DNA from 3 places in the Bacillus sp. KICET-3 genome. Region 1 is predicted to be linked to each of the others. Evidence: predicted binding sites of a transcription regulator. Region 1 holds the regulator's gene; each other region holds the start of a gene.
What was found. Region 1 encodes Rex, which represses fermentation and respiration genes when NADH is low (regulators of the CRP and FNR family bind a similar motif). Its sites were predicted from a motif close to TTGTGAAATATTTCACAA; they were not measured.
Positions count from the first base shown of each region.

Region 2: a site for Rex is predicted at 2,551-2,568, ahead of R5H20_RS22275 (formate/nitrite transporter family protein). Genes of this name have one in related genera too.
Region 3: a site for Rex is predicted at 2,630-2,647, ahead of R5H20_RS11880 (TIGR04053 family radical SAM/SPASM domain-containing protein). Genes of this name have one in related genera too.

Region 1 covers NZ_CP137345.1:706,101-710,295, reverse strand. The annotation lists gene R5H20_RS03545 (CPBP family intramembrane glutamic endopeptidase) at 183-917, shown strand; gene R5H20_RS03540 (YdiK family protein) at 917-1,105, shown strand; gene tatC (twin-arginine translocase subunit TatC) at 1,156-1,923, opposite strand; gene tatA (twin-arginine translocase TatA/TatE family subunit) at 1,930-2,106, opposite strand; gene R5H20_RS03525 (redox-sensing transcriptional repressor Rex) at 2,128-2,775, opposite strand; gene moaC (cyclic pyranopterin monophosphate synthase MoaC) at 2,772-3,284, opposite strand; gene R5H20_RS03515 (ABC-F family ATP-binding cassette domain-containing protein) at 3,434-4,195, shown strand, end outside.
Region 2 covers NZ_CP137345.1:4,359,925-4,364,119, forward strand. The annotation lists gene R5H20_RS22265 (cytochrome ubiquinol oxidase subunit I) at 1-1,172, opposite strand, end outside; gene R5H20_RS22270 (fructosamine kinase family protein) at 1,547-2,416, opposite strand; gene R5H20_RS22275 (formate/nitrite transporter family protein) at 2,625-3,413, shown strand; gene R5H20_RS22280 (DUF1259 domain-containing protein) at 3,498-3,869, shown strand; gene R5H20_RS22285 (NAD-dependent malic enzyme) at 3,888-4,195, opposite strand, start outside.
Region 3 covers NZ_CP137345.1:2,330,705-2,334,899, forward strand. The annotation lists gene R5H20_RS11870 (DUF438 domain-containing protein) at 1-1,136, opposite strand, end outside; gene R5H20_RS11875 (DUF1858 domain-containing protein) at 1,133-1,303, opposite strand; gene R5H20_RS11880 (TIGR04053 family radical SAM/SPASM domain-containing protein) at 1,458-2,570, opposite strand; gene R5H20_RS11885 (cyclic nucleotide-binding domain-containing protein) at 2,680-3,147, opposite strand; gene R5H20_RS11890 (YwiC-like family protein) at 3,296-4,018, shown strand.

The DNA of each region.
Region 1 (4,195 bases):
CACTCAGTGAGTGCTAACACAATTCTTATAATAAAGAATCTCCAGGGCAATTTCAAGTGATAAGGTTAAAAATTTTTTGCGCTTACATATTTCCCGTTATCCTTCCCGCCCAATAATTTGAATGGAGTGTGTTACAATAAACATAGTCTGCTTTAGATCTTTAGAAAAGGAGTACATACGGCTTGAGAAAACAATACTGGTTTATTATTTTGACATACGTGCTCATGCAATTGTCGTCCGTTGTCGGTCTGCCGCTGCTTTATTTTCTTGGCGTCGGAAAGGGGCAGCCACCCGCCGAAACTCAGCTCACACTCGTCGGAGTATGGTCTGTCATCGCCTTTACACTATGTCTTGTGATCGTGCTGTTGATTTTAAGGACCGCTCCAAAAACAACGCTTCGAAACGCCCCGAAAGCATCGATCGGTGTCTCTATCGCCTGGGCGGTCCTCGGCGTTTTTCTCGCGCTTTTTGCCCAATCGATTGCCGCCGCGATCGAAATGAAACTGTTCGGTGTAAATCCCGAATCGGAAAATACACAAAGAATCATGGATATCATTCATGCATTGCCGCTCATGATGTTTGTTTCATCTGTATTCGGTCCTATTCTGGAGGAAATCATTTTCAGAAAGATCATTTTTGGGGCATTTTATGAAAAAACAAATTTCTTTATCGCCGCTTTAATCAGTTCCATTTTATTCTCGGTTGTCCACCTGGATTTCTCACACCTTTTAATCTATACGGCAATGGGCTTCACATTCGCGTTTTTATACGTCAGGACAAACCGGATCATCGTACCGATCTTCGCCCATGTCGCCATGAATACGCTTGTCGTCATTATCCAGACTTTCCAGGGGCCTATTGAAGAATATTTGGAACGAGCCGAAAAAATGCAAATGATTATTGGAGGATTTTTATGATAAGAAGCCCGAAATTTTGGGGATTGATTTATTTTTTGACCGGTGTGCTGTTTACGTATCTGGCAGCTACCACTCCGGGGAATATGTGGTCGTTCTACACGATTCTTCTCATGCTTTTCGCTGCTTACAACATCAGCATTTCCTTTAAAATGTTCGCCCTTTCAAGCAGGTTGAAAAGAAAAAAATAAAACAACTCGTTTTAAAGATAAGAGCCATTCTCGTAAAGAGAGATGGCTCTTTATTTCTGCAGAAATGCCTGGTTTTCCTCCCGAATTGCATTTTTTTGCGCCTGCCGGTAGGCGATTCGCGAAATCACGATGCTGATCTCATAAAGAATTAATAAAGGCACTGAAACCATTAAATGAGACAACAGCTCCGGCGGAGTGATAACCGCCGCAATGACGAACAGAACAAAGTAGGCATACTTTCTGATCTTTGACAAAAACATTGGCGTCACCAAGCCGAGCCTTGTCACAAACATAACCACCACAGGCATCTGAAACAATAAACCGAAAGGAAGCGTCAGCTGCAGAAGAAATTGAAAATATTCGTACACTCCGATGACTTGATTCACATTGAGATCATCGGATAAGTTCATCATAAAATCAACGACAAACGGAAACAAAATAAAGTAAGAAAAGGCAATGCCGCCTAAAAAGAGAATAATCGATACAGGAATATAGCTTAGCGTCACTTTGCGTTCTTTTTCATACAGCCCCGGGCTGATAAACGCCCACAGCTGATACAAAATGAGCGGCGAGGTCATGACAGCGCCGATGATGAAAGCGAACTGCATGTATACCAGCAAAGGGTCCGTCAGTTTAAACGCATTGAGCGTAAGCAGTTTGGCTTCCTCCGTCTGCTGCAGATAAATAATGATCGGCTTTGCAAGAAAGAAGCCCGCCATGACAAAAACGGCAAAAAAGAAGGCAGTGAACATGAGCCGTCTTCGCAATTCTTTAATATGTTCCAACAGCGACATTTCTTTTCCCTTCATCAATGTCATCCCATCCTACTGATCTTCTTTCTTTTTGTCGTTATCGTCATCCGCCAGACCTTTTGTCGCGTTTTTAAACTCCCGTAATGTATTGCCTGCTGCTCTTCCCAGTTCAGGAAGTTTTTTCGGACCGAAAATCAAAATCGCCAAAATAACGATTAAAATAAAGCTTCCAGGACCGATTGTCGGCATATAAAAGCCTCCCCCTTTCCGTCATTTTTCTTCCGTCATTGAATAATGCTTCAGAAAATACACCAATGACTGAAGTTCAACCGCTAAATCTATATGATGAATTCGAATGTGTTCCGGCACATTCAAACGGGCCGGCGTAAAATTGAGAATACCTTTGATACCGAGCGCAACAAGCCTGTCCGTAATCGATTGGGCGGCATGGGCCGGGACCGTCAAAATGGCGACGGGGATGTCATCTGTCAAATGCTCTTCAAGTTTATTCAGGTCGTATACGGGAACGCCTCCGACTTCTGTTCCGATTTTGCTTTCATTGACATCAAAAGCAATCGCAATTTTCGTGTTGTTGTTTTTAATGAAATTGTAATGGAGAAAGGCTGTTCCTAAATTTCCTACACCGATGAGCGTTACGTTTGTCATTTCATCCTGATCGAGCGTCTTTCTGAAAAAGGACAGCAAATAATTCACATTATAGCCATAGCCTTTTTTGCCGAGAGCTCCAAAATATGAAAAGTCCCTGCGAATTGTAGCAGAATCAACTTTTACGGCATCGCTCAGCTCAGCAGACGAAACACGCTGCTTTCCTGATGCATGAAGGTTTTTTAAAAAACGATAATATAACGGCAGCCGTTTCGCTGTCGCTTGCGGAATTTTTGAATGATCCAAGTTCATAACCGATCCTCCATGTTTACTTCAGCTTTTTCCCTTTTATAGTCGCCGTTTTTCCCGCCCGTCTTTTCTGCAAGATAGGTCGGGCCTATCACCATTCCCTTATCCGCCGCCTTGCACATGTCATAAACAGTCAGGGCGCATACGGAAGCTGACGTTAACGCTTCCATTTCCACACCTGTACTCCCTTTTGTCTTGACTTTTGCCTGAATATGCAGGATGCTGTTCTGTTCTTTTTCTTCCCATCGAAAGGCGATATCGACTCCCTTAAGGGCAATCGGATGGCACATCGGGATGATGGCGGACGTTTGCTTCGCCGCCATGATTCCGGCTACCTGGGCCACCGCCAGCACATCGCCTTTCCCCATTTCCTGGTTCTTGATTTTTGCATGCACGTCTCTTGTCATGGACACGCTTGAGAGAGCCACAGCAGTTCGGACTGAAGCTTCCTTTTCGCTTATATCAACCATTTTGGCTCTGCCTTGTTCATTAAAGTGTGTAAATTGGTTCATGATAAAAACTCTCCTTATAAAGATCATACACTATTTTTTTCAATCTGTCTTTTTCTTTTGGTTAAAATCTTCCAGACTTCACTTAATTGTTTGCTGACTGCTATCTGATAGGCTACACTTAAAATAGCAAACAAGAGGTGAAATAGATCATGATGATTTTACAAGTCAATCAGCTCTCAAAATCGTTTGGGGCCGATTCCATTTTAACGAATATAAAGCTTGAAGTCAGATCACGGGACCGGATTGCGATCGTCGGCCGCAACGGAGCCGGAAAATCGACTTTTTTAAAAATTATCGCCGGCCGCCTGTCTTATGAAAAAGGGGACATCATTAAGCCGAAGGATTTAACCATCGGCTATCTTGATCAGCATTCAGGACTTGATTCCGAGCTGACGATTAAAGAGGAATTGCTTTCGGTCTTTGATCATTTGAAAACGATGGAAACCGTGATGCGCTCGATTGAAGAGGAAATGGCGCATGCTGATCCGGACAAGCTGGAATCTTTAATGAAAACGTACGATAGACTCCAGCAGACGTTTAAAGACAAAGGCGGCTATCAATATGAAGCTGACGTCAGATCTGTGATCCACGGAATGGGATTCGCCGGACACGGCGATTCCGCGCGCGTGCAGGATTTAAGCGGCGGACAAAAAACGAGGCTCGCACTCGGAAAAATGCTTTTGACAAAGCCTGATCTGCTGATTCTTGATGAACCGACAAACCACCTGGACATCGACACGCTCACATGGCTGGAACAATATTTGCAAAACTACAGCGGCGCCATTCTGATCGTCTCCCATGACAGGTACTTTCTTGATAAGGTCGTCACCCAAGTATATGAGATTTCCCGCACCCAGAGCAAAAAATACATCGGAAACTACAGCTCATATCTTACATTAAAAGCGGAACAC
Region 2 (4,195 bases), 960 kb from region 1:
GGCTGCCGTCCGATCTCTGTCATAATCCATCCCGCCGTGTTGGCGATGAACGGAAATGCGATCAGTCCGACCATCACCCGCAAAAACCATTTGCTAGTCTCAAGCTTTTTGCGGAAGCTGAGGAAAAGTCCGGTCAAAGCCGCAATGATCATGAGGATTCCCGCGCCTGCCATAATCCTGAAGCTCCAAAATGTCGTTTTTACCGGCGGAATATAGTTTCCTTCCCCATATTTTTTTTCATATTGTTTTTGCAATGTTTTCATCCCCGGAACATCGCCGCTGAATTTTTTATAAGCCAGATAGCTCAGCGCATAAGGAATGCTGATTTCAGACTTGTTTTCCTGCTTGTCCGAGTCAATATTGGCAAGCATCGTCCATGCGGCAGGGTCTCCGCTGTCATCCCAAAGCGCTTCGCTTGCAGCCATTTTCATCGGCTGGCTCTTCATCAGATGCTGTGCCTGTTCATGACCGCTGAAGGCAACGCCGATTCCTGAAACGAGCGCTACAATCATGGCGATCTGAAAAGACTTTTTAAAAAAGGCCATTTCCTGCTTTTTCAGCATTTTGTACGCACTCACACCGGCGATAAAAAACGCCCCCGTGGCAAGCGCGCCGAAAATGACGTGCGGAAATTCCACCCACAGCTGCGGGTTTTTAATAATCGCAAAGAAATCGGTCATCTCCGCCCGGCCGTTTTTAATCGCAAAGCCGACAGGCTCCTGCATAAACGAGTTGGCGGCTAAAATCCAAAATGCAGACAGCATCGTACCGATCGACACAAGCCAGATGGAGAGCAAATGAACCTTCTTCGGAAGGCGGTCCCAGCCGAATATCCATAAACCGATGAAGGTCGATTCCATAAAAAAGGCCAAAAGGGCCTCAACAGCCAGCGGGGCTCCGAATACGTCGCCGACAAAGCGCGAATATTCAGACCAGTTCATCCCAAACTGAAACTCCTGTAAAATCCCGGTGACGACACCGACGGCAAAGTTAATTAAGAATAAGTGCCCCCAAAATTTCGCCATCGTCCGGTAAACGTCTTTTTTCTTTACAACGTAAAGGGTTTCCATCAAAGCAACCATAAAGACAAGTCCGATTGACATCGGAACAAAGATAAAGTGAAAGATTGTTGTTGAAGCGAATTGAAACCGGGCTAAGATTAATTCGTTCATTCCCTGCTACCTCCATTTGATCAAAAATCATGCTTCTCCATTTGTTCAGCACTTCACAATAATGCTCTTACAGGTGACGCTTTGAGATGCCCAAAGCCGTCTGCTCTCAAAATAATACAATAGACTTATAAAACAACATAAAGACTACTTATATAAGTAATTTACACCGTTTGATTATAGAAAAAAAGATCTAATTACCTAAAAAATGGATCATTTTGTGACCAAACCTTGACTAAAAACCAAACTTTTTTTGACAACAAATAGGTTTTATTTACCATGATGTTGAGCAAAAGCCCGTTCCATCAACTAAAAAACACCCTTGAAAGGGTGTTTGTTCTGTCACAAAATCGATATTTTTGCCTTTGGACTGTCACTTATCCGATATACTGTTTGACAATTCTTTCGGTATGAGCCAAATAGCTCTCACCAAAGGAATTCAAATGCATATAAACATAAAACAGCTGATATAAAGGCCAGATGTCGCGATTGAGCGCTTCTCCCGACGCTTCCTCATAAGCGCGGTAAAACCGTTCAGTAAAACCGCCGAACAATGCGGTCATCGCCAAATCCATCTGGCAGTCCCCATATAATACGGCCGGGTCGATAAGATATGGGGAACCGTCCCCGCCTGTCATCCAATTGCCTCCCCAAAGATCTCCATGCAGCACGGATGAGCGGGGGTTGTCCGGAAGCCAGCGTCCGATCGACTCTGCAAGCCTGATATGCTTCTCCGCCTGTCTTTCATTCAAAAAACCTTTTTCACAAGCGAGTTTGATTTGCGTAAGCAGCCTTTTCTCCCGGTAATAGGTATTCCAGCTGTCATATCTGCCGTTTTCCTGCTGGAATGTACCGATATAATTATTATGCGCCAAACCGTAATACGGCTTTTTCGTCCGGTGCATGCCGGCCAGCTGGACGCCAAGCTTTTCCTCAGCCTGAAAAGAGAGTGTGCTTTTGATATAGGAGAGAACCAGAAAACGCCCGGCATCGCTTTTTCCGTTGTACGCCAACACTTCCGGCACCTTCACGGCGTTTGTTTGTTTCAGCTCTGCAAGTCCCATGGCCTCTTTTTCAAAAAAATCGGCCGGCACTCCATGATTGACTTTGATGAACAAGCGGGTTTCATCTGTTTCTACAAGGAAAGAGCGGTTGATGTCGCCGCCTCCCACTTCTTTTATTCTTCGAACCGCCAAATTCCCGGTTGATGATTCCACCGCTTGATCAATGATTTTCTGCAGATCCATTCCATCACCCCCTCCCTCACTTTATACAAAAAAGCCGCAGAAATGAAAAGCGTTCAATAGGCCCCGAAACCAAAACGATTCTCATACCTATGGATGATATTTCCTTATCTTTGTTCACATAAAAGCCACACATCTTGTGAAATATTTCACAATACCCTGCTATACTTATTCCGTAATCATAGATCCTTTCTTGATGGTGGTGAAAAACATGGAAACCAAATCACTCATTTTAGTAGAAGAGCTCGCATTGAAAAAGCGCAGCATCTTTATGCAAAGTCCGCTCCGCTATCTTTTGCGGTCTATGCTGGCAAGCATGTTCATCGGATTTGGCGTTATTGTCGCATTTAAAACGGGGAACTTTTTTTATCTTGAACAGTCTCCGTTCACATATCCAATCGCAGCGGTCACTTTTGGGGGAGCCATTATTCTTATTGTTTATGGCGGGGGAGATTTATTCACGGGAAATACATTTTATTATACATTTGCGGCGCTTCGCAAAAAGATGCGCTGGTTTGATGTTTTAAGGCTGTGGATCTTCAGTTATGCGGGAAATATAATGGGAGCCGTCTTGTTCGCAGGTCTTATTTTTTCAACCGGCTTATTTAAAGACCCGTCCGTCAACAGCTTTCTGCTGAATGCAGCCGATCATAAAATGAATACGCCGATGCCGGAATTGTTTTTCAGAGCGATTCTTTGCAATTGGCTCGTCTGTCTTGCCTTTTTTATTCCGATGTCTCAAAAAGGCGACGGTGCAAAAATGTTCTCCATGATGCTGTTTGTTTTTTGTTTCTTTATTTCCGGATATGAGCACAGCATCGCCAACATGGCCACTTTCGCCGTCGCTTTGGTGACCGAACATCCGGACACCATCTCTATTTACGGCGCTGTTCACAATTTAATTCCCGTAACATTGGGAAATCTGGTCGGCGGCGGATTTATGATGGGCTTTATGTATTACTATGCGAACGAGCCCGGCGCGAAAGAAATCATCAAATAGCGCCTGCTTCCATTTATAAAAGTATCATGAAAAGATGACGCGGTTCATAAAATCATACTACTTTTAAAATGGAGGCTGTATGATATGCAAAGTTTTCAAACGCTCTGCCGGCAATTTGGACAAATATTGAATGGAGAGGCGAAAGTGGAACACGGCGTTTGTTCCGTCAGTGTAAACCGGAATTTAAACGTCACCATTCAGGGGAGGCCGAGCCGGGGAGTCGGGATGGAAGAGGTCATGTTTGAGTCGCTTGATCAAAACGGCGTCGCCTTAAATATGGCGGAAGAAATTCCGCTTTTCACGAAAAAGCTCGCCGATCAAGGCCTGATCATCAGCGCATTGCACAATCATTGGATTTTTACCAAACCGAATCTGCTGTATATTCATTTTCAATCTGTTGAACCGCCATTACAATTTGCAAGAAAAACGGCTGCTGCCTTATCTGTATTGCGATAAAGCGGCAGCCGTTTGCATTTATTTCTTACTTGAAAGCGCGGCTCTTTCCACAGCTTCAGCGACGATCGCATGAACATCTGGATTCAGCGGATCAGGTACCAGATCGCCCTGCTTTGTACAGGAGGCAATTGCCTCGGCTGCGGCAACAAGCATCGGATGGGTGATCGATTCAGCCCCTGCATGTAAGGCGCCTCTGAAAATGCCGGGGAATCCAAGAACATTGTTGACAGACCGGCCGTCCGCGGCATAGGCGGCACCTGCCTGAAGCGCTTCTTCAGGCTCAATCTCAGGCTTCGGATTGGACAGTGCCAAAATCACCTGGCCTG
Region 3 (4,195 bases), 1.6 Mb from region 1:
ACGGCAAAGTAGCGGATGAACACATATTTGTCTTTGAATGGAATCCAAAAATCTTCAACATCTTTTTTGCCTGACTTAAAATCATCGAGGAGCTTATTGACGATATGAACGCTTGCCGGCGGATGGCAATTTTGTACGGTTCGGCCGATCACTGCCTTTGTTCTGGCGAAAATCCGTTCCTTGCCGTGAGAAAAGTAGCGGACAACATCATTCTCATCAATAAACGTCAGGTCAACGGGAAGGTGGTTCAGCATGAGTTCAAGCTGCTCAAGGGATAATGTTCCGGTAGGGAGTCTGACATATCCGTCAACTGCTTTTTCCATTGTCTGAAGCGGGTGGCGCTTAGGCTCCCAGACGGCTTCAGGCTCTGTCAGGCAATAGCCGATTTCATCGCTTTCCGCCGCAATTTTCAGCCATTCGTCTTCCGTTAATGTCCGCAGGGCCATCGGCAGTAGAATCTTTTCTTCTTTATCAATCATTTCTGTGCCTTCTTTTATAATAAAGCCCAGCTCGCGAATGACTTCGGCTTTTTGATCAGGTGTGTAGTTTTCCAATAACGCTTTCGTTTCTTTAATGCTTTTGCGGATAAAATCGTCAATCGCCCACATGACCTGGCTGGGGCCGGTGATCCCGTACTTTTCCAGATAGGGGAAGAGCAGGTTTTCTTTTCTGCTGTAATGCTTGTCTACATCCGCCAGCAGGTTTAAATCGCTGATCAGCTTGAAAATATGTTCTTCCGTGTCTTCCTTTTCAAACCGGTCCAAATGAAGCTGGATTTTAAAGTTCAAAAGGAAGTCTATTTCTTTGTTTTCCTTTATAAATGTATGAACCGGGTGGCCGGGCTGTTTTTCGGCCTCCGTGCGGTGGATGTCTTCAATCGATCCTTTAAAAACCGCTGCATGAACGGAGCAGAGCTTTTGGATCTCTTCAGGCTCGATTCCCTCTTCCTGTATTAAGGCCTGTTCCAATTGGGCGATTTCCTCTGCATTAACCGACCCGAACGCGGCCTGAAACCGTTGTTTGACATCTTCAAGAGGCGCTCCTTTATGAAGATCGATGATGATGTCTTTCAGCTGCTGCTTTCTTTCATGTGATAATTTCTGATGAGTTTCCCTGTTGTTAATGAATTCGCTCATGGTTCGTCTCCTCTCCAAACAGGTTCAAAGCCTTGTTCCCTTAAAATCGTCAGGATGTGCGTCAAATCAATGTTCTTCAGCCGCGCGCCCTTTGGGATCGTCATGATGCGGCCGGCAGTCTCAAGCATTCCGGGTTTTGCAATGTGGTCAAAACCGATATCTTTCATTAAGACTTTCAGCTCAGGATGCAATGTGCACAGTTCATAGACAGAAGCGTTTAAATCCAATGTCTTGTTCAGAAAGGATCACATCCTTTTGAAATTGATGATCATTCTCAGAATCGATCATAATACAAGCAGGAAGATACTTTTGTGATCCAGATCACATTTTTTTGCGCAATGCCTTCGGAATGTAGATGCAGCTGGGATCGCTTTCTAAATAATCGCCTGTCAAAGCGTATGCGCGTGAACGCGAGCCTCCGCAAACATGACGGAATTCGCAGACCCCGCATTTGCCTTTATAACCGTCAGGATTTCGCAGCTCTTTGAAAATCGGCGACTCGCGGTAAATGTCTGACAGCGGCTGTTGGCGAATGTTTCCTGCTTTAACAGGCAATAGTCCGCTGGGATACACATCACCGATATGGGAAATGAACAAAAAGCCGTTACCGTCATTAACGCCTTTAGGGGCCCGGCCAAGCCCTCCGATCGCATCGATTTTGCCTTTTTGCAATGCATCCTCATAGCGGATCTGAAGGTGGGGATCTTTTGCTTCCCGCATTTTTTGCTGGATGACGACCCGGCGGTAATGCTGGGCCGCCGTCGTTTTAATGTCAAAAGGCGCCCGTTTGGCCAAACGGCTGAGCCATTGAAACGCTTTTTCATGCTGAAGGGCTGAAATCATGTCCTCCCGTTTGGCCCGTCCGGTCGGGACGAGAAAAAACACGCTCCACAAAACACAATCTAATTGCTCAACCAGCTGTGCCATCTCATCAAGGTAATCGATGTTGTAAGTTGAGATCACCGTATTGATCTGCAAAGGCAATTGAAATTCATGGATATGCCGGATTGCATTCATCGTCAGGTCGAAGGAGCCGTCTGTTCCCCTGAAGTGATCATGAATTTCGCGGTTCGGGCCATCCAGGCTGAACGCCCAGCGGGATAAGCCGATATCTTTTGCAGTTTGGATGGCTTCCTTCGTCACATTCGGCGTTGCACTCGGTGTCATGGAAATGCGGACGCCTTTTCGGACGGCATATTGAATGATCTCAAAGACATCCTCCCTCATTAGCGGATCACCGCCGGTCAGCACCAAAATGGGGTTGTTCATGTTATAGATTTCATCGATTAATGCTTTTCCTTCTTTAAGAGAGAGCTCCCGCGGGTCACGGCGGTTTTGCGCAGACGCCCGGCAGTGGAGACATTTAAGCTCACAGGCTCTGGTCAGCTCCCAAATGACAATAAACGGAGCCTCCTGAAAATCACACTGTATCATGCTTCATCTGTCCTTTCGTTACTCTTCGCATTCATCGTAGCGGAAATAAGAAAATGAGAATGTTAAGTAGATCACAGTTTGAAAAGAGGAGAGAAGGGAGGAGCCCTTCTCATTCGGCGTTCTCCTGGGAGGAATGGAGATAACGCAAAAATAATTGATAGGAAAAGAATAGATTTTGCTGGAGCAGTTTGAGAAAGTTCATTTGCAGTTGTTGGTTATAAGTCATCATTTTTTTAAATATCGTAAAAGGAATTTCTAGTACAGTGGTATCAGCGGCAGTTTTGACAGAAATAAACGGAGATAAAAAAGGCTCTCCCTTTTGATCTATGGGAAACACATCGCCTTTCTCCCATTCGGCGATGATGCGGGAATCCTCAGGGAGCCTTTTGTCCGCAAAGAGCACTTCCCCTTTCAAAACAAAATAAACGGATTGTGAATGCAGAAACGATCGGGTGTGGCGGGACGATGCGATATCAATCACTTTTCCGTTTTTCAGCAGCCTTTTAATGATGGGGAGGGGCACCCCTAAAAACATAGGAAGATTTTTCAGAAATATCAAGTAGTCAAACCGGTCCATTGAATGTCCTCCTTCTATGCATGTAGCTACAGTATAGAAGGAAAGGCAGAAAAAGGCAGTGATAAAGTTCACACTCGGGATATGAAAAATGTCACTCACTGCTGGACATGAAGTTTTTATAATAGAGTAGAAGGGAGGAGTGTTTTTTATGAAAGTGTTGATACCGAAACAGCATGGCGCCTGGGCGATGCTTGTGATTCCTTTTTTCCTCGGTATGATCGGCGGAGGTGCTCATGTGCGGCATATTCCGCTGTTTATCGGATGGTTTTTTCTATACCTGGCGGCTTTTCCTCTCACAATGATGGTCAAAAAGAAAAAGACCGCTTTTTATCAAAAGTGGGCGCTGATCTACAGCGTTCCTGCCGTCCTGTTCCTGCTCGCCGCGGTCTGGACGCTACCTGCGCTCGTTTGGCTCGGGTTGTCCCTCGTTCCGCTTTTTCTCGTCAATCTGTATTATGCGAAAGAGAACAACGACAGAGCGCTCATCAATGATATTGCGGCGATCATCGTTTTTGCCGCAGGCGGGCTTGCGGCCTATTGGGCCGGCGATGGGCGGCTGGACGGCTGGGGATGGTTCATTTTTATCCAATCGATTTTGTTTTTTGTCGGCAGTGCATTTTATGTAAAGTCTATGATCCGCGAAAAGAAAAACAAACGGTTTCAATATTACTCATGGAGCTATCATCTCATCCTGCCGTTTTTATCTTTGGCATTTGGGGCCGGATGGGCGATCATCGGTTTTATTCCGAGCAGCTTGAGGGCATGGCTGTTATACGGGAGAAAATTGCCGGTCAAAAAAATAGGAATCTTTGAATTGCTTAATGCATGTTGTTTCATGCTTGCGATGGGCGTCTTTTTGCTGAATATATAAATAAAAACAAGGACATCTCATTGTCCTTGTTTCGGCATCGTGGAAAACGCTTGCATTTTCAGCGGCAAACCGTCTGTTTGAGACGGCGTCACAGACTGAACGCCGCCGCCGTGATCCTGTCAGCATATTCGCGCTTCCAGGCCAAGACGGCGTTTCTGCGTAAAAGGGGAGCCGTTT